Arenibacter algicola: one gene and its partner. Each later gene encodes a partner of the first gene's protein in a complex. Links are inferred from orthologs where the notes say so. Each region holds a gene or a part of one and is shown on either strand. Other genes may lie near its edges.

Region 1 (15,901 bases):
GACAGGAACGGGAAAGAAAATTTGTATTAAATAACCTATCCCAATTGGTGATCAAAAGAATTGACAGGACCAATAGGGAAAGTATACATTTTGCTGAGTTTATGACCACTCAGCAGTTAAATGACCTAAAAAAGGAAATTGAACTAACTCCCTATCGTTTTGTAGCACAGGAGAAAATAAGCTTTTCTACGGCTCCAAATTTAGTTGATGGAACTATAGAGTCTAGAAATTTGGTGACCCGTACCTTCTGTATAGCATCAAATAAAGACTACAGTGTAATGCCCGGTGGACTGGTACGTGTAGCTCCGGACAGGGAAACTATTAGGGTTTCCAACCAAAGGGGTGGCACCAGTAAGGATTTTTGGGTATTGGAAGACAGCCCGGTCAAGGAAGATTTATCCAGGCACTGGCAAAAACGGAGTTCCTTGGCCGCATCCGGCTTAAACGATCTGCCCAGTCTTACGGCTGAAAACTTATATTGGGCAGGACGTTATGTAGGCCGTACTTTGGTCAATGCCCGTTTCTTACGCATGGTCATGAGACAAATGGCCTTGGTACAAAACAAAAATGAAAAACCAGATTCTGTTAAACTCCAAGTCCTGTTCAAAGCGGTTACCCACTTAACGGGCACCTATCCCGGCTTCGCAGAGAAAAGCTCCAAAGGCAAAATGGCCATGGAAGACCCTATGCAGGAAATGTTATCCGTAATACTGGACAAAGACAGGCCCGGGAGTTTAGCGCACAACCTTGCCATGTTTGGCAACTCCTATTATTCCATCCGGAATTTGTGGTCTTCGGATATGTGGCGGGTGTTTGAAAATATTCAAAAAATATGGCAGTCCTTTGAAGAAAGCCAGGACCGTTCCATAAATAAAATCTTAAAAGTACTCAACCAACTCATTACCCGTTTAATCGCTTTTATGGGCCTTATAGAAGAAAGTATTTTAGTGCAACAAGGGTTACTACTGTATTTTATAGGCCTACAATTGGAACAGAGCATGTTGACCATTACAAAATGTCGCTCCCTGCTCACCATTAAATATGAGGAACAGGTAGAATATGACCTCCTGGAGTATTTGTTGACCAGCCATGAAAGCCTTAATATTTACAGATATAGCTATAGATCCCACATTCAATTGGAGCACTTATTGGACCTAGTGGTATTGGACTTGGAATACCCAAGGTCGTTAACATTTATGTTGAACAGAATCCAAAAAGACATTGCGCGTTTACCACATTCCCGAAAGGATAATAATTTAAGCAATTATCAAAAATATATATTTGACGCTTTCTCCAAATTGCGATTGGCGGAATCTTCCAATTTAGTCAAGACTAAATCCGAAACCGACTTTTTTAGGAAAGAACTTGATGAATTATTGGAAACACTCTCGGAACTGTTATACAAAACATCCCAATCCATAAGCAGTACCTATTTTAATCATACGGACAAACAAAATCAATTGGTTACCCAATCCTTTCCTTTTTGATATGATTTTTAACGTTAAACATACTACCAAGTACGAATACAATGCTCCGGTGATTTATTGTCATAATATTGCTACGCTACGACCGCGGGAATCCAAAGGTCAACAGTTATTGGACTATAAAATACAGATAACACCTCAACCCGCAGAAATTTCGGAGCGCATAGATTTTTTTGGCAACTATATTACCCGTTTTTCCATACAAACAGAACATATAGAGTTAAAAGTAACTACAAAAAGCAAAATAGTGCGGGATTATGCCCAGTTCCAAGATTCCTTTTTTTCCGAAGCATGTAGGAGCATTACCTTAGACCAAACCCTTTTAGCTTTAAAAAGTACGGACCCTGCTATATTGGATGCCAGGCAATATATCTTGGAATCTATTTTTATTAGACGTGCCGATGACAGTATACGGGACTATGCCGAGGTTTCCTTTAAAAGAAATCGTTCAGTTTTTGATGCCGCCTATGAACTGATGCAACGTATTTATACCGATTTTCAGTTTGTACCAGGGTTTACCAGTATTTCCACTCCTGTAGCGGAAGTCATGAAGGAAAAAAAAGGGGTTTGTCAGGACTTTGCCCAAATAGCCATTGCCTGCATCCGGTCTGTAGGACTACCTGCAAGGTATGTTAGCGGTTACATAGAAACCGTACCCCCTAAAGGCAAAGAAAAATTGGTAGGAGCGGATGCCTCCCATGCCTGGTTCGCGATTTTTATACCCGGTTTTGGTTGGGTAGATTTTGACCCAACAAACAATCTTATACCCATGGATCAACATATTGTGGTAGGCTGGGGCCGGGATTACTACGACGTACCGCCTTTAAAAGGTGTAGTGTACGGCAGCGGCAAAAGCAGGCTTAAAGTGGCTGTAGATATAGCGGCTGCAATATAAAGTACATGTGCATTGCCGGCTGTTTCAAAAACGGACATTAGGATTTACAACCAATAGACCGGTCGTGGAGCTTTTGTTATTACACTTACAGTTAAACCAACATTGGACCAGACTATAAAGAAAATCATAATCTAAAATTCGTTATGATACCACTTGGTGGTTGGAAAATGACTAATCAGGTTTTTGATTCCCTCCTTTGATATCGGCTTTACCAGGTAACCAGAAAGTTCACTAATTTCTTTGGCCATGGCTATATCATGGGGATTGTTGGAGGATGTTAGCAGGTATATATTAACATCCTTTTTTATTTGGGTTTGAAGTGATTTATATTCCTTGAGAAACTCCCATCCATCCATAAAAGGCATGTTTACGTCCAAAAGGATAATATCAGGAAGATTGGTGGCAGCGCCGAGATTCTGTTTAAGGAAATCCATTCCCTTTTCACCATCGGAAAAAAACTTAATCTTTATGTCTGGACTTATTTCAGCAATGGTATTCTTCATTATAAACTGAAAAATCTCATCGTCATCGATTAGAAAAAAACTTAAGTTATTCATAGCTGTCAAATATTATTTTAAATGTGGTTCCCTTTCCCAATTCACTGTTTACTTCAATATTGGCATTCAATGATTCCAATTGTGTTTTCACCAGAAACAACCCCATACCTTTGCCGGATAGTCCACGATGAAATCTTTTATATAATTTAAAAATATCATTGCCATAGCGATTTAGATCAACCCCTACGCCATTGTCCTCCACTACCAAAACTTTCTTGTCGTTCTCCCATAAGGTACGGATAACAATGACGGACCTTTTGTTGGGATCCCTATATTTTATGGCATTGGATATTAGATTTTGCATTACACTTTGTAAATAGATTTTTGAAAACTTTATTTCGTTCCATGCCGTAAAATCTGTCTTCACTTCTATGGTTTCTTTGTCCAAAGTTTCAACATACAGATCCAAGGTAGCCTCTAATAAAGGCCCCAACGCTATATTTTCCAATTTAACCTGGTCGTCATCGTTCAGAATCCTAACGTAAACGAGAAGATCATCTACCAGGATATTAATAGCATGGGTTACTTTTTGCAATTTAGGAAAATAACTTTCGGCCTCTTCATAATCCTTGGCTTCCTTTAACATGGAAACCAAAGCAGAAACACTTGTAGTAGGAGCTCTTAAGTTATGGGCAACAATATTGTTATAATCCATAAGTTGGGCATTCCGTAACTCTAACTTATTCTGTATAGCTGCCAAAGCGTTGTTTTTATTTTCCAACTCCGTGCTTTTGCTTTCCAGCTCCTTGTTAATTACTTCAAGGGCCTGCATATACTTCTTTTTGGAAGTATCACTTTTCGCCTCAAGATATGACAGACATAAAATAACAGCTATTGCCACTAAATTGATAAGGAATATTGAAAAAATCTCGCTTTTCAGCCTAGCATTTAAAGTATGTGAATCCAGATGTTTTAAAAGTACCCATTTATTATCGGTTTCAATGTCCGCAAATCTATGCTGAACTAGAGGAGTTTGTGCAAGTTCGGTTTTAAAATCCAATTCGGTTTTTATCCACAAATCCCCGTTCTGCAACAAAGAAGTAGTTTCTTTAGTCCTCAATGAATCCACCAACTCAGGATATTCCTCATAAAAGGTAATATTTCTACTCTTTGGAATTAAATGGGCAAACTCCTTTATGCTGTCCTTACTTACAAGGTAATTGCCAAAACGATCCAATAATATAAAGGAATAATGATTATCCTTTTTTAGTATTTCCAGGAACCTTTCTGCACTAAAATTAATGACAACTATGCCCAATTTGTTGCCGAGGGCATCAAATATAGGGGCAACCCCTCGAATCATTGGCTTATATGGAAATTCCAATATCCCATTTTCCTGATTCAGATTTAAGGGGGACAAATAAATTTGACTTTTCTTGAGATCAGTGGACGCCTGATAGTAATCCCTATTTGCCTTATCCTGAAGGGCTACACTCTTTATTATTTTGCCATTGTCCTGTCTATTGAGTCTATAAACCTCCTTTCCTGACAAATTGATAAGCCTGAATTGACTATAACTGTCCATTCCAATAACAAAATCACCAATTTTCTTGTCTAAATGCGCATTCTTGTCCGGATCAAAGTCGCTCTCACTAAAACCATATTGTTCCCAATAATAGAGATTGGCTATCATGGGTTTTAAAAGTTCTACGATAAGTTGTTTTTTATTGGAGAGTTCATCTTGCTGCAAGGAAATCAGCTTTTTGTGCTCCATTTTATATAACCATAAAACAGCCAAAACGCTCAAAATGAGAATTGGGAGGTAGTATTTAACAAACTTTAATAGTAATCTTTTAAGCAAATTTCAAGCTATTAAATGGTTAAACCCAGTGTTGGAATTCAAACACCGGCCAATGCACAAGCAATATATTCGGGGGAAAGTTTTATTGGACCAGTTTAGCAATTTACTGGAAATCAAATATAAGTAAAATTAAATCTCATCAATCATTTTAAATTTTAATCTTATAAAAAAAATAGCCTTCTAAGTCTCGATTAAACCTGACATATCCAAATTCATTTTTTAATGAAGCCTATAGGATAATATATATGAATTGATTTCTAAAGTCCCATTATTTTTACAATAAAGAAATACGAAAATTAGTCCTACTTCATAATTACCTTTAAAAGTTAAAACTATTTTCATACTTTTAATAGGTACTGACATTTAAGGCTTCTATGCTATTATAAACATTTAATAAGGCAATGAAGATCAAGAAAATCCTTTCAAAAGGGACCTCCCGGATACTTCCGTTAATTTGGTGACAAGGGAGTTATTGAACCGGATCTGATGGAACCTAAAGAGTAAAACGCACGTTCAACCATAAATTAATACCCATGAGACCATTGAAAAAAGAAGACATTAAACAAGAGGTTTTTGACCTTTATGATGACTATGCACACAACAGGGTAAGCAGAAGGCTGTTTATGGATAAATTGTCCACCTATGCCGTTGGTGGGTTAACGGTAGCTTCACTACTTAGCTTTATTTCTCCTGATTACGTGAAAAAAATCCAAATAAAGCCCAATGATCCAAAATTAAAATCGGAATATATTCACTACGATTCCCCCAAAGGAGGCGGTTCCATAAAGGGCCTGCTTTCTAGACCGGCCGATACCAAGGCAAAACTTCCAGGAATAATCGTGGTCCACGAAAACCGTGGATTGAATCCGCACATTGAAGATGTAGGACGCAGGGCCGGTATGGCAGGATTCATCTCTTTGGCCCCAGATGCCTTGACACCCCTGGGCGGTTATCCCGGTAATGACGACGATGGCCGTGAGCTGCAAAGCAAGAGAAATCGCGATGAGATGTTGGAAGATTTTATTGCTGCCTTTGAATATTTGAAAGTACACCCGGAATGCTCCGGCAAGGTTGGCGTGGTAGGCTTTTGTTTTGGAGGATGGATTTCCAATATGATGGCGGTAAAGGTTCCTGGTCTAGGAGCTTCCGTTCCTTTTTACGGGGGTCAGCCAACTGAAGATATCGATAAAATAAACGCCCCATTACTGCTTCATTTTGGTGAATTGGATACTCGCGTCAATGAAGGATGGCCCGCCTATGAGGAAGCCTTAAAAAAGCATGGCAAGGAATACAAAGCCTATATCTACCCAAAGGCAAACCACGGTTTTCACAATGACACCACCCCGAGGTATGATCGGGAAGCCGCTGAATTGGCCTGGGGACGGACCATCGATTTTTTTAGGGAAAAACTCGCTTAAGATAAAACTATAAAAACAGTTCCAACAGTCATTACAGTGAAAGCGTACTAAATGATATCATGATATACAGCACAATTAGCACTACCAAAACCGATGCCAGTATGTCCCAAATAGTATAGCTCGACTTGTTTTCCTCTTTTTGTTTTTCCGTAACCGTTCCAAAGGTTAGTCCGGACAATTGTGCTGCCGTAGGGGCCGGATAAAACATACTCACAATAACTGCAATGGCTATACACAAGGCAAAGAAATAAGCCGCGAACACCAACCAATTAACATCCGCTAGGTTAAAAAGAAAACTTCCCTCGGAAAAACTGGATTTCATTATTTCCAGCGTCAATTTGGAAAACCCTATGATCAATCCCCCCACCAAGGTAGCTATGGCCCCATTTGCATTAATGCGTTTATAAAAAATACCCAAAAGAAATACCGCCGTAATCGGTGGAGAAATATAGGCCTGCACATTCTGTAGGTATTCGTATAATCCATCAGAAAGCCGTGTTATAACGGGTATCCACAACAGGCCCAGACCCACTACAAAAAAAGTGGCGGTCCTCCCCGTTTTTACCAATTCCTCCTCAGGTTTTTCAGGTTTTAATTTATTATAAATATCCAGAGTAAACAAAGTGGAACAGGAATTAAATACAGAAGCCAAGGAACTCATCAGTGCAGCCAGCAATCCTGCCGCTACCAATCCGCGAAGGCCGGAAGGCAAAAGGTTACTCATTAGGACTGGAAAAGCTTCATCCGGACTGTTCCAATCCAGTTTTCCCTGAAGTTTAAGCCCCAAGGCCACTACTCCCGGAATTAGAAAAAGAAAAACGGGCATAAGTTTTAGAAGCGCCCCAAAAATACTTCCCCTTCTACCTGCTTTAATACTTTTGGCAGTAAGCACCCGTTGCACAATTACCTGATCTGTACACCAATACCAGATTCCCACAATGGTACTCGTAAGGAATAACGGCAACCAAGGATAATCCGGGTCCGAATTGGGTCGCCACATATTAAAATAATCCACACCAATGGTTTCCTTCAGCTCTCCCCAACCGCCTACAGCTTCAAGTCCCATAACACTTAAGATTCCGGCTCCTACTACCAAAACAATGGCCTGTATGGTCTCTGTATAGACCACCGCACGCATCCCGCCCAAAATAGTGTATAGTCCGGTAAGTGCCACGGTTGCCACAGCACCGATCCAAAATGGTATCCCCAAAAGGGCAGATACCACCACCCCACCTGCATAGATGGTCACGGAAACTTTGGTAAGTACATAGGCAATTAAGGACACAATGGATAGTACCCATCTAGAGCGGGCATCGAAACGTTTTTCCAGAAACTCCGGCATGGTAAAAACGCCACTTCTGGCATAGAAAGGCAAAAACACCCACCCCAACATTAAAACGATCCAGGCGTGGAGCTCATAAATCAACAGTGGCATTTTATCCCCGGCACCATTCCCGGCCAATCCCACTACATGCTCGGACCCAATGTTGGAGGCAAAAATGGAAGCTCCTACCATAAACCACCCAATGTTCCGTCCGGCCAAAAAGTAGTCCTCCGTATTCTTTTGTTTTTGTTTTATTACCCACCAGGCAACCCCCAGCAATATCACAAAATAGGCGCTGATCACCACCCAATCCAATGCGTCCAATCCTTTCATTCTAACTTAATTTGGTTTTCGTTGGTTTATATTATTTGAGATTTTTTTAGATAGCCAAGACAGGAACTTGTTTTAAGTTATACTCTTAAACTGAAAGGCAGGGAGTCCTTTATGGCCACAATTCCTGACTACAAATAAGGACCCAGCCAAGGGTTGCTTCTCCAGTTCCAATTCACTGAGCCCCTTCCTAGCTGAAGTTATATATAGATCTTCCATGGTTTCCCCACCAAAGGCACAGGAGGTAACTTGGGAAACCGGCATGGAAATGGACAATAATTTTTTTCCCGTACCAGGGTCGTAGCGGGCTACCTGCCACCCTCCCCAATGCGCTATCCATAACATTCCCTCGTTATCTATTGTCATTCCATCCGGAAAGCCGTCCTCCTCGGCAATGGTAATGACCGTTCTTTTGTTGGCCAATTCCCCACTTTCCTTATTGTAATCATAAGCCACTACTTTGCGGGTGGGGGAATCTATAAAGTACATAGTTTTGTGATCCAGGCTCCAGGCCAGACCGTTGGAAACGCTAATATTGGATTCCTTTTTCCCAACATTTAATGAAGCATCCAGCACATAAAGGCTGCCAGAAGATTTATCTTCTGCGATGGGCATGGTCCCTGCCCAAAATCGACCTACAGGATCACATTTCCCATCATTAAACCTGTTTTCCGGCATATGTGTTTCTGGGTTCTTTATCATATCGACTTCCCCTGTTTTCCGGTTAATGAACACAAATCCGTCTTTTACGGCTGCGATGTAATTTCCCTTATCGGAAAGTGCCATAGCCCCGATCATTTGGCCAACCGAAATGGTATTCAAAGTATAGGTTATTGAAGACCATTCATGGATATTTCCATTTAAAATATCTACCCAACATATCTTTTTTTTGGAGTCATCCCAAAGTGGACCTTCGCCCAATTCGCATATAATTCCACTAACTACTTCTGGATTCATATTTTTTAAAATCTATTATAATTGATTGTTATAGTATTAAGAATATTCAAGGTGACCATTATTTTTTATAAGGAGACGGACTTACCGATGTCCAACCCCCATCGATCACCAAACTCTGTCCCGTTATGTGTTTGGCGTTATCGGAGATCAAGAACAAAACTGCCTGCGCTATATCATTTACAGATGCAGGTCTGCCCATGGGCGTAATATTTTCCCAGGTCCCAAAATAGTCTTTATCCTTCAAGGTCCTTTCTGTCAAGGTAGCCCCTGGGGCCACGGTATTGACATTTATTTTATAGGGCGATAGCTCTATGACCAAGTTCTTGGCCAACATTTCCAATGCCGCCTTGCTCATCCCATAGGCCGCTAAGTTTTCATGAGCCTGATGACCGGTTACGGACGACATAAAAAGTATAGAACCGCCCAAACCTTGCTTTTTCATTTGATTGGCCGCTGCCTGGGCCAAAAAGAAACTGCCACCCAAATTGACTTTCATCACCTCAAAAAAAGATTCCGACGGATAGCTAAGGAATTCCCCAAAGAGGGTAATCCCTGCATTGGCCACTACTATATCCAATTTTCCAAATTCTTCAACGGCCTTGTCCACCATTTGGTTTATGACCGATATATCCCCTGAATCTCCAGGGAAAGCAATACATTTTCCTTTCTTCCGGTCCATTTTTGCCACTGCCTCCTCAGCGAGAACGACATCCAAATCATTCAAAATAACATTGGCCCCATGGGCAACCAATTGTTTACAGATTTCCAGGCCTATACCCTGCCCGGCCCCTGTCACAATAGCAACTTTATCCTTAAAATCCATAATAGATAGGTGTTCGATTAATGGGAAACCCTAACAACCTCGCTCCCCGATTTTCCCCGTAGAAAATCCATATCCGCTCCCAAATCCTCTTTTTTGCGGATGCCGCCAATTCCCTAAAGCGACCATTGCAGGACATAAGCTTGGACCAGGTATTAAAAATGCCAATTACGGGTTTGTTATTGAATTCCAATTGGAGTATTCCTTGGTTCTTCATCCAGGCTCTATAGACAAATCCGTCTTTAACTGTACGTCCAATCCAGTCGCTGCTGCGCAGCTCTTTCTTGTCCTCGTTTTCCATTGGTTAAATAATTTTTTTGTAAATCCACTAAGATGGGATTCAACCGGATTATAAGGTGAAAAAAGAATATTTCACATTCTTGCTATTTTATGCAGTATATGACCATATTCTCTTTGCAGGCTTCAATATCGTGAACTTTTCCGAATTAAAAACTTCATTTTTTAAGGAATTTGTTGTTTTGATACCAACTAACCGATTTTAGCAAAAATCATTTATAATAAATACTCTGATAATTCTATAGGCACATAAAATAACTCCTATATTTTGGGGGCATAACAATCAAGGGTTATATTTGCATAAAAATTTACGGTTGACAAAATCTTCAATGTTACAACTGTTCGCACAGTCTCCCCAACTGGGAAAACTGAGGGCTACTATTGCCAATTTCCAAGAAAATGCCGCTGCGACCTCAAGCCCTAAAACAAATATAAAAGGCCTAACAGGGTCTGCCCTGTCCTTTGTTATTGCAGAAATATTTCATAAATCCGAAGCTCCATTTTTGTTTATTTTGAACGACAAGGAGGAAGCCGCCTATTATTTAAATGACCTGGAACAACTCTTAGGAGATAATGATGTCCTATTTTATCCAGGTAGTTACAGAAGGCCCTACCAGATTGAGGAAACCGACAATGCCAATGTGCTTTTGCGGGCAGAAGTCCTGAACCGCATCAACTCCAGAAAAAAACCCGCCATCATCGTTACCTACGCCGATGCGCTTTTCGAAAAAGTGGTGACCCGAAAGGAACTGGAGAAAAACACCCTAAAAATTAAACTGGACGATACCCTTTCCCTGGACTTTCTAAATGAGGTACTGTTCGAATACAAATTTAAAAGGGTCGATTTTGTTACGGAACCAGGAGAATTCTCGGTTCGGGGCGGCATCATGGACGTATTTTCCTTTTCCCACGATGAACCGTACAGGATTGAATTCTTTGGGGACGAGGTAGACAGTATCAGGACCTTTGATGTGGAAACGCAATTGTCTACACAAAAGGTCAAAAAGATTACCATCATCCCCAATGTGGAAAACAAGTTCCTAGACGAAAACCGGGAAAGCTTTCTAAAGTACATATCCCCAAACACCCTAATCTTTAGCAAGAACCTGAGTTTGCTCTACGCTAGGTTAGATTCATTTTTTGAAAAAGCAGAAGAGGCATTTACCGAACTGTCCAAGGAAATAAAGCATGCGAAACCACAGGAATTGTTTACCAATTCCGATTTATTGAAACATCAGCTGGCCGATTTTGGCCTTGTAGAGATCGATGGAAGCACTACAACTTCGAGTGATCCGGAAACCATAGTTTTCAATACAAAACCACAACCATCCTTCATTAAAAAATTCGATTTATTAATTGAAAACCTTAACGATAACTACAAAAACGGGTTTACCAATTATCTCTTTTGCGCCACAGACCAACAGGCTAAAAGGTTTCACGATATTTTTGATGAAGTGGGAAAGGAAGTCCATTATAAAACCGTTGTACTTCCCCTATACCAAGGCTTTTTGGACCATGATCTAAAGATAGCCTGTTACACGGACCATCAAATCTTTGAGCGCTATCTAAAATTCCACTTAAAAAATGGCTACGCCAAAAAACAGGCCATTACCCTAAAGGATCTGAACAAATTGGAAATTGGAGACTATGTTACCCACATAGACCACGGTATCGGGAAATTTGGGGGCTTACAAAAGATAGACGTTGAAGGCAAGAAACAAGAAGCTATAAAGCTAATGTACGGGGAAAGGGACATACTTTATGTCAGCATACATTCACTGCACAAAATCTCGAAATTCAATGGAAAGGACGGCGCTCCCCCAAAAATATACAAGCTGGGTTCAGGGGCATGGAAAAAAATCAAGGACAAGGCCAAGTCGCGTGTTAAAAAAATTGCCTTCGATCTTATCCAACTTTATGCCAAGCGAAGGCTGGAAAAAGGATTTCAATACGGTCCGGATAGCTACTTACAGCACGAACTGGAGGCTTCCTTTATTTATGAAGATACTCCGGACCAAAGCAAGTCTACCGAGGACATCAAGAAGGACATGGAAAGCGAAAGACCTATGGACCGACTCGTTTGTGGGGATGTAGGTTTTGGCAAAACGGAGGTGGCAATTAGGGCGGCTTTTAAAGCTGTGGACAATGGCAAGCAGGTAGCAGTGTTGGTCCCTACCACCATTTTGGCTTTTCAACACCACCGTACCTTTTCGGAGCGTTTGAAAGATATGCCGGTTACCGTAGATTACGTAAACCGTTTTAGGACCGCCAAGGAGAAAAAGGAGACCTTGGAAAATCTGGCTGCCGGTAAGGTGGATATTATTATAGGCACCCATCAATTGGTGAACAAAAATGTGAAGTTCAAGGATCTGGGCTTATTGGTTGTGGATGAAGAGCAAAAATTTGGGGTATCGGTCAAGGACAAATTAAAATCCATAAAAGAAAACGTAGATGTACTAACGCTTACCGCCACACCTATCCCAAGAACACTTCAATTTAGTTTAATGGCGGCAAGGGACCTTTCGGTCATCAATACGGCACCGCCCAATAGATACCCTATAGAAAGTGAGGTAATCCGTTTCAGCGAAGAGACCATTCGCGATGCCATTACTTACGAAATCCAGCGGGGCGGACAGGTCTTCTTTATCCACAATAGAATTGAAAATATTAAGGAAGTTGCCGGTATGATCCAAAGGCTGGTGCCGGATGCCAAAATTGGCATCGGCCACGGACAAATGGAAGGCAAAAAATTGGAAACCCTTATGTTGGCCTTTATGAATGGGGAGTTTGATGTATTAATTTCTACCACCATTGTAGAAAGTGGTCTGGATGTTACCAACGCCAACACCATTTTCATCAACAATGCCAATAATTTTGGACTAAGCGATCTGCATCAAATGAGGGGACGTGTAGGCCGAAGCAATAAAAAGGCTTTCTGTTACTTTATTACCCCACCATATGACGTCATGACCAACGATGCCAGAAAAAGAATTCAGGCCTTGGAACAATTTACGGATTTGGGCAGCGGTTTCAATATCGCCATGAAAGATCTGGAAATTAGGGGTGCAGGGGATCTGTTGGGAGGAGAGCAAAGCGGATTTATCAATGAAATTGGTTTTGATGCCTATCAAAAAATATTGGCCGAGGCCATAGATGAACTAAAGGAAAACGAATTCAAGGAACTCTATGAGGAAGTAGGCGGCAAACAAAAAATCTTTGTCAAGGAAACCCAAATAGATTCCGATTTTGAATTGTTGTTCCCTGATGATTATATCAACAATATTACCGAACGTTTAAATCTCTATACCGAACTGAACCAGGTTTCCGATGAGGAAGGTTTACAAAAATTTGAGACGGAATTGGTAGACAGATTTGGGGAGCTCCCTACCCAGGCTGAGGATTTATTAAACTCGGTCCGCATCAAATGGATCGCCAATAGTATCGGCCTGGAGAAAATAGTGATGAAGAAAGGCAAGATGATCGGCTATTTTATAGCGGACCAGCAATCTGATTTTTACCAAAGCAGTTCCTTTACCGCCGTGTTGCAATTTGTACAGGCCCATCCCAACCTTGCCAAACTAAAAGAAAAGCAGACCCGTAATGGTTTGCGCTTATTGTTGGTCTTTGAAAATATCAACACTATAGACAAAGCCTATAAATCAATTCAACCATTCAATTCACTTATTCCCAAAACAGGAATAACAGTCCCAAAAAACGCCCCTATATAGATGAATCCAAAAAACGCATTTTTCCTATTAACCCTTTGTTTCACTTTATTATCGGAGGCCCAACACAGTGTTTCGGGAAATTTATCCCCTGCCGACGATTATAAATGGTTAATTGCCTACAAATTAAATCCGGACCATCAGAATTATATAGCCGATACCGCTGTTAAAAACGGAGCTTTCTCCTTAGATATGCCCGCCAATGCCCAGACGGGTATGTATAGACTGGTATATGCAGTGCCACAGGAGGAGTTTTATTTTGATTTTATCTATAACGGCAAGGAAGATATTGTACTCTCCTTCGATTCCCAAAAAGGCTTGTCTTTTATATCCTCAACAGAAAACCTACTATACGCCCGGTACTTTAATGAAATTCATGGGTTGGAGAAACAAATAACCCAGTTTTATGCGGAACAAAAGAAAGACCGTAACCTGCTTATAAACCTGAACCAAAAATTGGCTGCGGTGCAAAAATCATTCGAGACCCAATCTCAAGGGATGCTCAGCGCACATTTTATATCTGCAAACAGGCCCTACATTTCTTCAGGGTATGAGGATGCCGAAACTTATATGAAACATAAAAGGGAACATTATTTTGATGCCTTGGACTTTAACGATCAGGTACTACAGGGATCAGACTTTTTAAAGGACAAAGTAGTTAATTACGTATTTACGGCCCTGCCAAATCATCAAATTGCCAATAATGAAAAAGAGCCGGTAATAATGGACAATGTGAAGGAATTGGCCCAGGTACTGGAAGATGTAAGCGCTACCAACCAGGTGCAGTTATTTAACAGTCTATGGACTCGGGCGTCCAATGATAATTTAAATAAAGTGGCCGATTTTATCTATGATAATTATCTAAAATCCCTGGCAACAGAAACCAATAAATCCGAACTCATAAAAAAGATCGAAATCCAAAATCGACTTCGATTGGGAGCAGTAGCCCCAGAAATTATCTGGAATGAGGGCAGTATTACCAAAAGGCTTAGTGGTCTTTCCGGAGCAAAAAATTATGTAATTGTTTTTTGGAGCAGCACCTGTTCGCATTGCCTACAGCAACTTCCTGAATTTCACAAGGCCTTAAAGGATATTCCCAATACAAAGGTGCTGGCCATTGGCCTGGAGGATGATGATGTAACCTGGAAAAAGGAATCGGCAAAGCTATCAAACTTTGTTCATGGTATTGCTTTGGGAAAATGGGAAAGTCCGTATGCCGACATATATGATATTCAACAAACCCCCACCTATTATGTTTTGGACAACGAAAAACGTATTGTTGCCAGGCCGGGGGATTACGAAGAGGTTTTGAAATTTTTAAAACACCACGATTAACACACTGCCATTGGAGTCATTGTGATTTCACAATTATAAAATGGAAATAATCTATAACTAACCAATTGCTACATTGATTAGTTGATCCATTTTTACATTACCACATTACAAGGTTTTGAGATCCTTAATTGTCTTAAAGGCCACATCTACCTGTTCATCATTTACGATGATAGTAAATTCATTGGTGGTAGATATTACTTCATAAAGGACGATTCCTTCCCAAGCCAAACGTTGAAAAATAAAGTAATAGATTCCAGGGACAGAAACGTTTTCCGCCGGTAATTTTACGGTAATCGAGGAAAGGTTTTCTGCTTTTTGGGTACACTTCTCGTTCTTGAACAACTCTTCCACTGCCTCGTCCAAAATATTGCTGACAACGATATTAAGTTCGTTGACCCCCCTTGACGAGGTATAGAAAACATCCTTATTCCTATTTACCTCATTTAACAAAACAGTCTGATTTTCCAAAATGGATTCGGATACCAAAAAGGTAAAATCGGTCAATGATGACCTTACCGTGATTTCCCCGATATTTTTTAAAACTTTAATAATTTTATGGGTAGCACGGAACTCTAAATCATCGGAAAGACGTTTTAAGGCCATTACAATAGCACCGTTGCGAATATCCTTCCCCAACTCACTTTCTATTTCCGGTTTTACTATCCTAGAAAGCGATGTTAAGTTAATAATACCCTGAGCTAAAGCACTTTGCAAAAATGGTTTCTTTTTAATGTAGTCTTCCACGACCGATGAAATAGTCTTCATTTTCTTAAACTTTTGGTAAAAATAACAAATTGTTACAAATAAAACAAATAATTAAAAGTGATAAAACGCATTTTCCAAATGTTCTATAGAAAATTTTGTCCCACTTTTATGTATGGTAATAATATCGAACCTGGCCTCCACATCAAGATCCTTGCTAATAATATAATGGTCGGCCGCCAAGACCAAGAGTTTT
Region 2 (15,331 bases), on another replicon or contig:
CCAATCTTTTGGTAGAGTTCCTTGGGACCGATTTGGGCAAGATAGATAAGGAACTTGAGAAATTGTGTTTGGTTGTCCCAAAAGGTGTTGAAATTAATCCGGAAGCCATTGAATCCAATATTGGAATTAGTAAGGATTATAACAATTTTGAACTTAAAAAAGCAATAGGGGAGAGAGACGTTGAAAAAGCAACAAGAATTGTCAATTATTTTGCGCAGAATCCAAAGGACAATCCGTTTGTACTTACGATAACCCTTTTGTACTCCTTTTTTATACAGTTGCTTTCTTATCACGGTTTAAAGGATCACTCGCCAAAGAGTGTTTCCTCCGCCTTGGGTATAAGGCCATTTTTTGTTTCTGAAATTCAGACGGCGGCAAGAAATTATCCCATGAGGCGCGTTAGTGAAATTATTTCCAGTTTAAGGGAATTGGATGTTAAGGGCAAAGGTGTTGGCTCCAATATTTCGCAGGCGGACTTGCTAAAGGAACTATTGATCAAAATATTCTAAACTCATAATGGGTTGAATGGCCCCTTTACAGGAAAAACCTATATACTATCAACCCAGGGAACTGATAGGCCATGGCAGTAAAAGACTTAATACAGTCAGATTTACTTCTTATCCAAACTATATTTTCCTGGACCCAACATAAGTATCGATATAAAGGCAACTAAAAATAAAACGGCCTTTTCTTTTACATTGAAGGGATCTGCAGCATGTACGATAAATGTAGCAACAAACATGGTTATAATTGTAGGAACTGTGGCCCAACGCGTTTTAAAACCAATAATAATCAGAATTGGACAAATAAATTCCCCTATAACCGCAAGGAATAGGGAAGGGGCAGCACCAATACCAATGGGGTCACCAAATTCAAAATTACCACTAATTAACTTTTGAAATTTAGGTAGTCCGTGGGTTATCATTAAAATAGCCGAAGAAATGCGTAGAAATAGTAGGCCTAGGTCTTTCATTTGGGAGGGAGTAGGTTTTATTAAGAATTAATAGATTTAAAGCGTATAAAAGTAACTATTAGTTTCTGAATAACAAAAGGAATTATGATAGTCCATATTTAGAAACTTCAAAATAACGCTAGGGTTATCTCAATTTAGGAAAATCCGTAGGATTGGACTCGTGCATTATGCCATAAACCTTTTCAAAAATATCCTCGGCGTTAGGCTTGGAAAAATAATCCCCATCTGTGGCATAAGCCGGTCTATGTGCCTTTGCGGTAAGGGTCTGGGGAGCACTGTCCAAATATTTATACGCACCTTGTTTCTCAATAATTTCATGTGTCAGATAGGCGGAGCAGCCTCCAGGTACATCTTCATCTATAACCAACAACCTACTTGTTTTTTTAATGCTCTTAAGTACGTCATGACGTAAATCGAAAGGCAATAGACTCTGGGCATCCACAACTTCAGCATCGATACCCACTTCCCTAAGTTCTTCAGCGGCTTGCATCACTATTCTAAGGGTAGAACCATAGGACAATAAAGTAATGTCCGTTCCAGCTCTAACTACTTCAACTATTCCAATCGGGGTGCATATATCCCCAAGGTTATTGGGTTTGGGCTCTTTTAAGCGGTACCCATTTAAACTCTCGATCAACAAGGCCGGCTCGTTTCCCTTCATAAGGGTGTTGTAAAAACCAGCTGCCTTGGTCATATTCCTTGGTACTAGAATATACATGCCGCGCAACAAGTGGATCAATCCACCCATTTGCGAACCCGAATGCCAAATTCCTTCCAGTCGGTGCCCACGCGTCCGCACGATCAATGGTGCCCTTTGTTTCCCAACGGTCCTATAAAGTAGTGTTGCCAAATCATCGGTCAATGTAAAAAGCGCATAAAATATATAATCCAAATATTGAATTTCCGCAATGGGGCGCAAACCTCTCAGCGCCATTCCTATTCCTTGCCCAATTATACTGGCCTCCCTAATCCCAACATCGGCAACCCGGAGTTCCCCATATTTCTTTTGCAATCCTTCCAATCCCTGATTAACATCACCTATGGCTCCGCTGTCTTCCCCAAAAATCAATGCTTGGGAATACCTTTCAAAAAGAGCATCAAAATTGTCCCTAAGGATAATTCTTCCATCCACTTGCTCGGGATCCTCATCAAAAGTAGGCCTCACCTCAGGAACACTCAACGCATTGTTGCTTTGTTCGTTATATAAATGGGAACTAAACTTGGTTTGGGATTCCTCTAAAAAATTCTTGGTCCAAGCAGCCAAAAGATCTTTTTCCTTGCTGCTTTCTCCCAGCAAATATCGCATCGCCTTTCTGGCCTTGGAAGCCATATCCTTTTTTATAGGTTCTTCTATAGCTATTAAATCGTTTTTTAATTTGGTGATAAAAATTTTGTTCATACTGGAATTGGCAGCATTTTCCAATAAGTTCACCAATACTTTTTTCTGTTCCTTATGGGGTGTCAAAAATTCTTCCCAAGCCTCTTTACGAGCGCTTCGAACCTGTCTCTTAATATTCTTTTCAAGCGATTTTAACTCCTCTTCTGTTGAAATTTTATTTTCCAATATCCATTCCCTGTAGCGCTTATTGCAATCATTGTCCTTTTCCCATTGCAAACGCTCCTCACTCTTATAGCGCTCATGGGAACCCGAAGTAGAATGTCCTTGCGGTTGCGTTAGTTCGGTAATATGGATTATTACCGGCACATGTTCGTCCCTAGCAATATCGGAGGCATTTTCATAAGCGTGGATCAAGGCCGTATAATCCCAACCCTTCACTTTTAATATCTCATAGCCCTCATGGTTCTTGTCCCTTTGAAAACCAATTAATATTTTTGATATATCCTCCTTGGTGGTCTGGTGTTTTGCGTGAACGGAAATGCCGTAGTTGTCATCCCAAATACTAATTACCATTGGCACTTGTAATACCCCTGCCGCATTTATGGTTTCAAAAAAAACACCTTCACTGGTACTGGCATTACCAATGGTCCCCCAGGCTACTTCATTGCCATTATCCGAAAATTTGGCACTGGATTTAACCTTTACGTTCCTGTATATTTTTGATGCCTGGGCCAAACCTAACAATCTAGGCATTTGTCCGGCAGTACAAGAAATATCTGCACTACTATTTTTTTGTTTGGTGAGGTCTCTCCAACTGCCGTCTTCGTTTAGACTAAAGGTGGTAAAGTGACCACCCATTTGCCTTCCGGCACTCATGGTTTCTTTAGTTATATCGGTCGTTGCATATAGACCATGGAAAAATTCCTTTGGGGAAAGCAGTCCCAAAGCCATCATAAAAGTTTGATCCCTGTAATAGCCACTCCTAAAATCCCCATCCCTAAAAGATCTGGCCATGGCCAATTGCGGAAGCTCCTTACCATCTCCAAAAATTCCAAATTTAGCTTTTCCGGTCAGAACTTCCCTTCTGCCCAATAGGCTACATTCCCTGCTAGTAACTGCAATTTCATAGTCTTTCAATATTTGTAATTGAAAATCGTCAAATGAAATATCGTTGCTTGACTTGGAATCTATATTCATTACGCTATTGATGGTTTATCGCAAAAATATCAAATCAATATGGTTTTTGCAACCTATACAAGAGGATAATAATTAATAATTCCTTAAAGAAAATTGAAGTGTATTTTTAAATATTGAGAATATCGTAAAAATAGATTCGATATTTGAGAATGCATCAATAATTTAGAACCATTTCCTAGTAAATAACCCGGTTAAAGTCCTTGGGCTAAAGGTTATAACAAATCTGATTTTTTGATCGTACTGTGGTTGTGAAATCTCCCAACCGTTGTTCGAGTATAATGGAAAATAAAGTTCAAAATAATCTGTCAACAAATTTAAGCGAATACCGGAGTCATAAACAAAACGCTCTTTTAACCCTTTATTCTTTATAAAACCCATATCGCCGTAAAGTTCTATCCATCGCCAAATATTTACACTGGTATTAATGGTTGCCATCCAATCATTGGCAAAGGGGTTTTCCAATTTGGATTTAAAACCGCCTTCGGCAACTATAATTTGTTGGCTATAGATCCCCGAACCTTCCGATCTTCCCAAATATTCATAATCGAACAGATAGTCTGTGGGCCTATCAAGGGCAAAACTAAAAAATTCTGTACTGCCGGCCGTTTCATTTCTAAGGAACTTACCAGCGAAAAAACGTAAATTAAACTGCCTATTGTTCTCAAACAGTTTTCGATATTCCAATTCATACGCAAGCTTGGTAAATTTATTGGAATACTGTGCATCTACGGACCAAGATAGATAATTGATTATGTTATTGGTTGTATTATAATATTTTGCATTGAACACATTATAATCCGGATCTGTTTCCAATCCCAGACTCTGTAGATTTGGATCTATGTCCCTAAATACACTTATAGACCTAAAAATCAGGGCCTCCCTTTTATTAAGTAAAAGATTACTGGGCCTCCAGCCAAAACCTATAGAAGGACTCACCGTACTGTAGCGGGAATTTTCCTGGAAATGTGAGGTAGACCCCCTTAGGGAATAGTTGGTAACATATAGACCGCTTTTACCGTGGTATTTACGAAAATTAAATTTACCATAACCTACAAAAGTCTTTTCATTAGGGGCATAGGAAGGGGCCAGATCAAAAACGAACGGCCTTTCCAATAAGGTCTTGTTGTGTAATCTCATGCCCGGAGAAAGTCCGTCATACTTATTGAATCCCAAGACCGGAACATAAAACACCTGATTGTAATAGGGGTCTTCGGCATCCTTAAAAAATTGAAATTTCAGTTTTTTGTTACTTGAAAAGAAGCCGTTCAAGGATTTCCAATTATCCCGTTGATTAAATTCCGGGATGGTTTGATCATAATTTAAAACCAAACGATCTTCGCCGTTCTTTGGAATTCTAAAGGCCTGTTGATCGGTAATATCCGTAAACCAGTAATTTGAAACTACGGTATCATTTTTTATCCCAAAAAGTGAAATAGGTACATTGGTGCCTTCTTTATTTTTTAAAATGACCACCAACGAATCCTCCATTTTTCGCACCTTCTTTATTTTGAAGTCGATTTTTTGGGTTGTGGACACATATTCATCAAAAAACCAATTGATATCCTTATCCGAGTTTTCCACAACTATAAATTTAAAATCTGCCGCTGTGGATGGTTTTAATCTATAGTTTATGTAGAATTCTTTCACACTGCGGTCTACGTGTTCTTTGCCGGTATAATCGGCCAAATATGCCAATCCCAATCCAGCCTTGTACCTGTTGGCTATTTTTTGATTGAATTTTACAAGAGAATCGTTGGGAGTAGTGAGGGACTGATCAATATTTCTTCTGGCCGACAGCATATGGAGCAGAGGATATTGTTCGTTAAAATTCATTTTGGCCAAATGAAAATTCCGTACACCCCAAATACTGGATAATTTGCCCAACAGTTTTTGATCTGGATAGTATTCCTCCACAAAACCGATCATAAGATAATTCAAAATTGCATCGGTAACCCATTTTTCGTTTCTTGGATCCAGGAACATTGTTTCCTTTATAAAACTATTGAGAGCTGTTTTTAGAAACTTCATTTCAAATTGAAACTGTTCCTCATAGGGTCTAATAAAGCTGGGGAGTTGGTTAATTCCATACAAGGGATCCTTATCATAATCCAGTTGCGAGACCAATAATTGTTTATGTGGAAAATCGCCCAAATTTTCATAGATATACTTAGATACCTTGTTTATAGATATTCCGGAAGATATTTCATCGTACTTCGGTGACTGCAAGTCGGTCAAAATAGTTATTTCCGGCGTTACATGCTTTACGAATTGATTGTACGGCCTTATTATTATCTCCCCACTTTTTTGATTAATCCCCTGTAGATAAATATGCTGAATATTTCCTACTTGGTTTTTTCCCAATTCATGAAAATTGGAGACAGCAAATAAATTTTCAGGTATAATGAGTTCTATGGACGTATTGGCCATATCCGTATAAAGGTCTTCCAAGTTTTTGTTTGAATATAAGTGCCATTCCCCATCATAAACGGCAGGGGTAAGGTACCAGTCCTTTAGATAATAGCCGCCCCTGTTATCATATCCGTAGGTAGTGAATTTATCCGAAGGTAATTTTACCTTATAGGTAATAAATATTTTAGTGGATTCCTTTGGGGGTAGTGGATGGTTCAGATTAATTTTAATAATGTCCTTTCCAGGGGCGTATTCCCAATCCAGACCTTGGTAATTATCATCAACGGTACTTGTAATTTTGGTATTTCCCCTTTCTACATCCTTGGCCAAATGCAGCCCTTTCTTAAATTCTTCAGAAAACCTTTTGGCCAAAGCAGTATTCTTATTGGCATAGGCATTGGCCCAATCATTTAAGTAAATTAACTCCAAGGTATCCTTGGAATTATTTTCATAAATAATTTCCTGTTGTATATTGAACGTTTTACTTTCGGCATCCAAGGTGGCCTTAAGTTTATTGGAATGCTGGGCCATGGAAAGACCGTTGACACATAAAATTATCAACAATAAAATAGGTTTCCGTATGTATACCAACTTTTTCAAAAATCCTGTGTTTAGAAATTAGGGCTCAATATATTTCCTTTGTAAAAGGAATCTATTATGTCCACCACTTCATTTTCCGTGTCAACTATTTGTATCAGATCCAAATCATTGGGACTAATGTTCCCCATTTTCAGCATGGCATCCTTTATCCAATCCAACAATCCTTTCCAAAATTCTGAGCCCACCAAAATAATGGGAAATTTTTCTATTTTGTTGGTCTGTATAAGTGTAATTGCTTCGAAAAGTTCATCCAACGTACCAAAACCTCCTGGCAAGACCACAAAGCCTTGGGAATATTTTACGAACATAACCTTACGGACAAAGAAATAATCGAAATCCAAACTTTTATCCCCGTCTATATAAGGATTGTCATGTTGCTCAAAAGGCAAATCAATATTTAAACCAACAGAGGTGCCACCTGCCAAATGTGCGCCCCTATTCCCTGCCTCCATTATTCCTGGACCACCGCCAGTGATAATTCCATAACCGGCTTCGGCAATACTCTTGGCCACACTTACTGCCAATTCATAGTATTTGTCCCCTGGCTTTGTACGTGCGGACCCAAAGATGGAAACGCATGGTCCGATGGAACTCATTTTTTCAAATCCGTTCACAAACTCGCCCATAATCTTGAATAGGGCCCAGGAATCGTTTGTTTTTATCTCATTCCATCCTTTGTGATGCTGTTCTTTTCTCATGTTAGAATATTATCTATAATCAATTAAGGCTTTCTTTGTCATAACGCTATAAAGTTGTTTTGAAGAAAAAAGTATCTTTAATTGACGGTTAATTTCACAAACCTAATTCTTTTCTTAAAAATTTTGAGGTGTAACTCTTTTTATCGAGGGCTACTTCCTCGGGAGTTCCTTCCGCAACTACCATACCACCATTGCGACCGCCTTCGTAACCTATATCGATAATATGGTCTACCATTTTTATAACATCCATATTATGTTCAATTACCAGAACGGTATTTCCCTTGTTCACAAGCTTATTAAGTACGTGCATCAAAACCCTGATATCTTCAAAGTGCAGGCCTGTTGTAGGTTCGTCCAATATATAAAAGGTATTACCGGTATCCCTTTTGGATAGTTCCGTAGCCAACTTTATACGTTGCGCTTCTCCACCGGATAGGGTGGTAGATTGCTGGCCCAAGGAAATATATCCCAACCCAACATCCTGTATAGTTTTCAATTTGCGATAGATCTTGGGAATATTCTCAAAAAATTCCACAGACTCGTTAATAGTCATTTCAAGTACATCGGCAATAGATTTGCCCTTATACCTTATTTCCAAGGTTTCCCTGTTAAAGCGTTTCCCATTACAGGTCTCACATTCAACATAAACATCTGGAAGGAAATTCATTTCTATTACCCTTAGTCCTCCGCCTTGACAAGTTTCACAACGCCCTCCGGTAACATTAAAACTAAAACGACCTGGCTTGTAACCCCTAATAGAGGCTTCCTGTGTTTTGGCAAAAAGGGACCTGATTTCACTAAAGACGCCGGTATAGGTAGCGGGATTGGACCTTGGTGTTCTTCCTATAGGAGACTGGTTAATATCTATGACCTTATCTATATGTTCCAAGCCCTTAATTTTCTTGTAGGGCATAGGAACTTTAACTCCATTAAAATAATAGGCATTTAAAATGGGGTATAGGGTTTCGTTGATCAAGGTAGATTTTCCGCTGCCCGAAACTCCCGTTACCCCGATCATTTTTCCCAAAGGAAAACTTACCGAAACATTTTTAAGATTATTTCCGGAACAGCCAGATATTTCCAGACTGTTTCCATTTCCTTCACGCCGCTTTTTTGGAACTTCTATTTTTAATTTACCTGAAATATAATCTGCCGTTAAAGTATGATGGTTTTTTAGGGCATCGGGTTTCCCTTCCGAAATTATTTCCCCTCCATGCTTTCCTGCCTTTGGCCCAATATCTATAACGTGGTCTGCACGTTCTATCATATCGCGGTCATGCTCTACCACAATTACAGAATTACCAAGGTCCCTAAGCGATTCCAGGGACTTTATCAACCGTTCATTGTCCCTTTGGTGCAAACCAATACTGGGCTCATCCAGAATATAAAGAACGCCTACCAATTGCGACCCAATTTGGGTTGCCAATCTAATACGCTGCGCTTCCCCCCCAGAAAGGGATTTGCTACTTCTATTTAGGGAGAGGTAGTCCAAGCCTACATCCAATAGAAATTGAACCCTTGTTTTTATTTCCTTTATAATTTCCTCGGCAATTTTTAATTGGTTGCCCTCCAATTTTTTTTCCAGACCGTTAAAGAAATCCGCCAATTCCGCAATATCCAAATTGGATAGGTCGGCAATATTGTTGTTGTCTATTTTAAAATTTAGGGATTCTTGTTTTAGCCTAGTGCCTCCACAAGTTGGACATTTAATTTTGTCCATATATTCCTTGGCCCAACGTTTGATAGAGGTGGAGTTGGCCTCATTAAATTGACTTTTGATAAAATTGGATATGCCTTCATAATCTATTTTGTAAAGGCGCTTTACTCCCAAAGTTTTTGAATCTACCTCAAAACTTTCCTTACCACCATAGAGCAACACTCCAATGGCTTCCTCAGGGATTTTGGCAATTGTGGTGGTAAGTTCAAAATTATATCGCTGCGCAATAGTTTCTATCTGTTTAAAGGCCCAAGAATTTTTATATTCGCCCAAAGGTGCAATGCCACCCCCTTTGATGCTAAGGTTTTTGTTTGGGAAAATTTTATTTTCATTTACCTCATAAATATGTCCAAGCCCATTACAATCGGGACACATGCCCTTTGGGGAATTAAAAGAAAAGGTATTGGGTTCGGGAGAAGGGTATGAAATTCCAGTAGTGGGGCACATTAAATCCCTACTAAAATAACGGGGTTCGACCTTCCCTTCTTCCAAAATCATGAGTACATTTTCTCCACTGTACATGGCCGTATTAATTGTTTCCGAAATACGTTTGTCCAATTCGGTACTCTCCTCAATTTTGAGTCGGTCAATAACTATCTCAATATCATGGGTCTTATAACGGTCCACTTTCATGCCCTTTACAATATCCTTTATTTCCCCATCTACCCTTACCTTAACAAAGCCTTGCTTGGCAATCTGCTCAAAAAGCTCCCTATAGTGACCTTTTCTGGACTTGATGATAGGAGCTAGAACGTTTATCTTTTTACCGTTGTAAGAGGATATGATCAATTCCTTTATCTGTGCATCATCATAACTGACCATCTTCTCCCCAGTATTGTAACTGTAGGCATCACCGGCCCTGGCAAATAAAAGTCTGAGGAAATCGTAGATTTCGGTAATGGTACCCACTGTTGACCTAGGAGATTTTGAAGTGGTCTTCTGCTCAATGGCAATTACTGGTGACAGACCATCGATCTTGTCCACATCAGGCCGCTCCAAGCCACCCAGAAACTGTCGGGCATAGGCAGAAAAAGTCTCAATATACCGTCTTTGACCTTCGGCATAAATGGTATCAAAGGCCAAGGATGATTTGCCGCTTCCGGACAGTCCGGTAATAACGACCAGCTTTTCACGGGGAATGGTGACATCTATATTTTTAAGGTTGTGCACACGAGCGCCTTTGACCTCAATATTCTCTTCGTAATTAATCATTTTCATTAGCAATGTGCGAAGTTACGACTTTGACTCCTAAAAAGGAAGTAGGTGCTATTTAGTTTTTTGTAGATTAAAAGCTTAGCTATAAATTAGCGTTCTTAACTTTAAAATATTTTTAAATGCAGCTTTTAGGAATAGGTTCCAGGATTAATCACAGCGAATACGGAAAAGGGGTAGTAACCAATGTTACGTCCAAACATTATTGGGTTACCTTCATGGACAATGGTTTGGAAACCATAGATTTGGATTCTGATTTTGAAGTGATAGAGGCAGTGGAGGACGAAGTGGATACCATTAGTTTTTCCGAAGTGGAACAGTCATTGATTTCTATATTAAAGCGCTGGAGCGATGCAAGTTCCATCACTCCAATTGCCGACAAATGGAAAGGCGGAAACCTGGTTTTAAAACCTGGCGATGCCAACTTATCCGAAAAAGAAATTCCAATAGATACCTTTTTTCACAAAATAGTAATGGTCAGGGACAGAATTCGGGTAATGGAACAGAAAATAAACAGTAGTAATAATTTGGATGATCAGGAAAAGGTTGACCTACAACAGTATATAACCCGAATTTACGGCAGCCTAACCACATTTAACGTGCTATTTAAAAATCAGAGCGATAATTTTGTGGGCGAAAAAACCAAGTAAGTCAATCTGAAAGTCATTACTGTAAATTCTTTACCATTAATTGAAGGCACTTAGTAATATCCCTAAAACAAGGAAGAGTGGGATTAATTTAAAACATTGTGAAAAATAAACGCGCATGTTAATTATACTGCCGCCTTTTCACCCATATCGGCCATCTCGGGTTTTCTGGAATAGCGTGAATGTGAGTGCAATTTATTATTTATCAGTTGTTTTATGTTGGTATGGGAAAGGTCTCCGGTGCAATCATAAACCGACAATTCCAAGGAAATAATTTCGACAGTATAAAGGTTGTAATAAATGGCATACTTTCTTTTTTGATCATATACCATAAATTCCTGACCATGAAATTTTGACCTGAAGTATTTGGAAATAAGCGGTAACACATCAAACCCAGGGGACACATTGGAGAAGTAGACCTGATCTTGTGATATTTCAAAGTTTGCAATGGCTTCTATTCTATGTTTTTCCCGAGCCACCATTCTGGAATGTTGCTGAATTTTTAAAATAATTTCGGACATTCCTTCAATAGGGTTTTCATTGGGATGGGCATACATGGAACGGATATACTGGTAGAGTAGAAGTTCAATGCCTTTGGTTTCGCTCAGAAAAGCAAAGTATATGGACTTAATGGCTGAATTGCTTTTGTTCTGTATACTGTTCCAAACCCGTCTTGCCCTATCCATCTGGGTAAATACCATTATTGCCTCCGAAAACAGTCCTTTTTGAAGATCCTTATTTTTTTGGATGTTCACTACCGGTATTTTCTCTTCAAAAATTTTGAACACCGTAGTTAAAAAACCATTGAAACTGCCATCGTAAATTAAAACCTTAGGATTTTCCATAATTAATCGAATAAACTGAGTTGCACACTTAATTCCTTTTTTAAACGCCTTCTAGTCGTTTTTACCATATGACCTTTGGTTGAACCATTCCCTTTCTTAGAGTTAACCGAAACAAAGTAATTATCCTCCATCCCGGAAAAAGCTACGTTACTTAATTTTTGATGCAAATCGTCCAAAGTCATAATTTAATATTTGTAATTATTCCAAATATATGGATTATTTCCTAATTATGGAAATAGTCCAAGAAATTTTTTGGATATATTCCAAAATCCGTATATTTGAAATTATTAGATATGGTCATTTCAATAAATAATGGGTATGTCTAATTCAACTAAATGAATTTAAAACCTGTACTATGAATGAGGATATGGAAATTGTGACAAAGCGTTTTACCGATCTACGCCGGGAATTGGGGTATACCCAATCTGATTTTGCCAACTTGCTCGGAATATCAAATACTACGGCGGACATAGAAAGGGGCCGTACCAAATTATCGGGAAAAGTAGTGGCGGAACTGCTCAAACAATTTAAAATAAATCCTCTTTGGCTATTTGGTGAAAGTTCCCAAAAGTATCTAGCGGTTACAAATATCAGTGTTATTCCAAAGGTGGTTACGGTAAATTCATCAGAAAACGAGAATATGGTATTGGTAAATGCCAAAGCCGCAGCCGGATATCCTCAAAATATTCAGGACACCAGTTGGTACAAACAGCTACCTGCCTTTGATATTCCCTTGCCAGAATTCAGAAATGCCACTTATAGAGGTTTCCAAATTGAAGGGGACAGTATGTTGCCCAATCTAAAGCCAGGGGAATGGGTATTGGCCAGAGCCGTTGAAGGTCTAAAGGATATTAGTCCTAATAAGATCTATGTTGTGGTATTACAGGACGCCGTTTTGGTGAAAAAAATTGAAAAATCTCCCAATCCTGCTGTAATTTCCCTAATATCGTTGAATGAAAACTACCCTCCATACAGCGTTAATACGGAAGACATACAAGAGCTTTGGCAAGTTAGTAGCAAAATAACCTTCGGTGTGGATGCCACCTCCGAAAAGGGATTGCTCAGACAATTGCAGGAATCTATGGATGAGCTGAAAAATCAATTAAAAAAAGTAAATAATTAAAACAGCACCATTAATAGGCAGCAATTGCCGTATCCGGTATATTGTATTCAGGAGCTTTTTGTTCTCAAATAAAATTATTGAAACCGATTTTCCCTTCCTTCTTTAAATGTGTAGAGCTTTAACCCATCAGAAATTTTTAGTTTGAATAGGATTAATATCTTCTAATTGTAAGGTTTCCCTTATAAGCCTTTTATCCGATGAAATGCATATTTTTATCGATGAAATACAAGAATATCTTCAATTTCCGGCTTTCACAACAAGATCTAGGTATTACACAACAAAATTCCAAAATTCACATTTCTACAACATACTTTTGAGCTGATAAAGAGTCCCAAATCTTATCATTACATATATAAAAAGGCTGTGCAAATTAATTGTATTGCCTTTTTTATTTTAAATCTTACTTTCGGCAAAAATTGTAGGATAAAATAATGGTTAACTTGCACACAAATCCATTAATTTGGTTTGAGCGATTATCAGCCAATTTATGATGATGGTAATTAGACATATGCGGGGTACAACAATAACCCTGCTTTGGCGTTTCTAGTATTGAGTGCCAATTTGCTAAAGGTTTAAAAATTATTAAAAAGACCAAAAGGATATAGAATATTAAGACAACAATTGAACAATGGTGAAGTCTTTTAATAAAATGTTTGTTTCATTAATGATTTGTTCATTGTGTTTTTGGTATTCGTCTGCCCAAGACCCTTCTACCAAACCCGATTATTTTAAGGAGTTCCAAAATAAGAAGGGAGTACAGGAAAGATTTGATTATTTCTTTGGCGTCCCCAATCGCTATCTAGAGGATTCGGCCTATGACTGGCAAGCAGCGGTAAACATTTATCACAACAATGCCCAAAAAGTAAAGGATTCAACAAGCATAACCAAATATGAGCTTATGCAATCCCAACTTTATTATGATATTGGCGACTTTAGCAAAAGTGTGGCCATTGCAAACCAATTGTACAAGAAGATTGATTATTTGGATATGCAATCCAAAAAAATCCTTTTAGATCTTATTGATAACAACTATGCTAAACTGGGGCTATACGATCGGCAATTTGAAATAAGAAATGAGAAAAAGAACTTAGGCATTACAGATAAGGTTATTTTCTATGATATCTACTCCAACCTTGGACTCCATAGAAAGGCAATGGACGACTATATCAAGGACAAGCTGAAAACCATAAGGGAAGACGATTATTTTGGCCAGGCAGAATATCAGAGCAATGTTGGGAACTATCTTCTTTTGGATATGTCCATTCCCACTGCCTTAACCTATTACAAAAAGGCAAAGGGTTTTATTGATGTCTACCTCAATGATATTAGTAGGGAGAAAACCGATCAAGAAATTAGCAAAGGCAATTTGTTGAAGGCCATTATAGAAGGAAACATAGGTAAATGCCATGCACTGCTCAAGGAATATGATATTGCCATTCCATTTTTGGAAAATTCCATTAACTTGATCAATGAGTACAACAAGGGTAAATTCTCGTCTGATAAGGTAGAAAACACCTTGGAATTGGCGGATTGTTATTTGCAGAAAGAAGACTACGAGAAGGCCAAGGAATATCTTTTGGATGGGCAAGATCCTCTGAAAATAGAAAATATACTTAGGAGGAACAGATTATTGGCAGCCTATTATGACCGTATAGGTGATTATAAAAATTCGGTCGACTATTTAAAAAGAAACGTACGCATAAGGGATTCCTTAAATAGAAATGAATCCTCCATGAAGAAGCAGCAGTTGGCTGCAGTGGCCGGACAAGAGATAGAGTACTCCAAAAAAATGATGGAGCAGCAGAAAAAGGATTTGGAACAATCCCGAAGCGATTTGCAGGCCAAAGAAGAAAGAATAAACATTGTTTTTATTTCGTTGATATTTACGCTTTTGGGATTTGCAGGCCTGGTTTTTGCCTATTTGAAAAGTATTAAGAACCAAAGACTCATAGCCGATCAAAAGCGCATTATAGAGGCTTCACTGGTTGAAAAGGATTCACTTTTAAAAGAAATTCACCACAGGGTAAAAAATAACCTTCAAATGGTCTCCAGCCTGCTTAGCCTACAGACAAAAAACACCCGCAGTAAAGCAGCTATAGAAGCATTGGAAGAGGGCAAGAGCAGGGTAAAGGCGATGGCACTTATCCATCAAAAATTATATCAGAACGACGATCTCTCCGTGATAGAAATGCAGGGATATATAGAAAGTCTTATTAATAGTGTACAATCGGTCTACAAAAAAGGTGGCCACAATATAAATATTACCATTGATGCCGAAGGCGTTGAATTGGATATTGATAGGGCAATTCCCTTTGGCCTTATTCTGAATGAACTGGTATCCAATTCCTTTAAATATGCCTTCCCTGATGATGACGAAAATGGAAAAATTTATATCCATTTGAGGAAAAATGGGGGACAGGGCTATTTTGAGTACACAGATAATGGGGTAGGACTGCCAGAGGATACGGATGACAGGGCTAATTCCTCCATGGGAATCAGGTTAATGAATCGACTGGTAAATCAGCTTCAATCTACTTTAAATATCGACAAAACATCGGAAGGAGTTCGTTT

Evidence for each region.
Region 2: the proteins of mfd (region 1) and uvrA are in contact, whole or in part, in a crystal structure (PDB 4DFC), measured with the Escherichia coli proteins. The link is inferred for Arenibacter algicola from one-to-one orthologs.

Annotation. Positions count from the first base shown.
Region 1 is NZ_JPOO01000001.1:244,714-260,614, reverse strand. What follows is about bases 9,817-13,811. They hold mfd (transcription-repair coupling factor), read left to right. Parts: upstream 9,817-10,212; coding sequence 10,213-13,611; downstream 13,612-13,811. Other genes in these bases: U735_RS0101050 (thioredoxin-like domain-containing protein), read left to right, coding at 13,612-13,811; U735_RS0101060 (hypothetical protein), read right to left, coding at 9,817-9,887. Also shown: U735_RS0101105 (circularly permuted type 2 ATP-grasp protein), read left to right, coding at 1-1,487; U735_RS0101100 (transglutaminase family protein), read left to right, coding at 1,489-2,379; U735_RS0101095 (response regulator), read right to left, coding at 2,511-2,936; U735_RS24840 (sensor histidine kinase), read right to left, coding at 2,929-4,650; U735_RS0101080 (dienelactone hydrolase family protein), read left to right, coding at 5,271-6,155; U735_RS0101075 (sodium:solute symporter), read right to left, coding at 6,187-7,812; U735_RS0101070 (SMP-30/gluconolactonase/LRE family protein), read right to left, coding at 7,885-8,766; U735_RS0101065 (SDR family NAD(P)-dependent oxidoreductase), read right to left, coding at 8,825-9,589; more of U735_RS0101060, read right to left, coding at 9,579-9,816; more of U735_RS0101050, read left to right, coding at 13,812-14,943; U735_RS0101045 (aspartate kinase), read right to left, coding at 15,049-15,708; U735_RS0101040 (YraN family protein), read right to left, coding at 15,760-15,901. UniProt on the Escherichia coli protein: Couples transcription and DNA repair by recognizing RNA polymerase (RNAP) stalled at DNA lesions. Mediates ATP-dependent release of RNAP and its truncated transcript from the DNA, and recruitment of nucleotide excision repair machinery to the damaged site.
Region 2 is NZ_JPOO01000003.1:191,254-206,584, forward strand. The notes cover bases 7,111-10,535. They hold uvrA (excinuclease ABC subunit UvrA), read right to left. Parts: upstream 10,146-10,535; coding sequence 7,311-10,145; downstream 7,111-7,310. Other genes in these bases: U735_RS0111010 (LOG family protein), read right to left, coding at 7,111-7,216; U735_RS0111020 (hypothetical protein), read left to right, coding at 10,268-10,535. Outside these bases: holA (DNA polymerase III subunit delta), read left to right, coding at 1-509; U735_RS0110995 (DoxX family protein), read right to left, coding at 611-973; U735_RS0111000 (alpha-ketoacid dehydrogenase subunit alpha/beta), read right to left, coding at 1,098-3,509; U735_RS0111005 (gluzincin family metallopeptidase), read right to left, coding at 3,672-6,518; more of U735_RS0111010, read right to left, coding at 6,530-7,110; more of U735_RS0111020, read left to right, coding at 10,536-10,795; U735_RS0111025 (TIGR03915 family putative DNA repair protein), read right to left, coding at 10,918-11,637; U735_RS25755 (hypothetical protein), read right to left, coding at 11,640-11,819; U735_RS0111040 (XRE family transcriptional regulator), read left to right, coding at 11,993-12,760; U735_RS0111045 (sensor histidine kinase), read left to right, coding at 13,425-15,331. UniProt on the Escherichia coli protein: The UvrABC repair system catalyzes the recognition and processing of DNA lesions. UvrA is an ATPase and a DNA-binding protein. A damage recognition complex composed of 2 UvrA and 2 UvrB subunits scans DNA for abnormalities.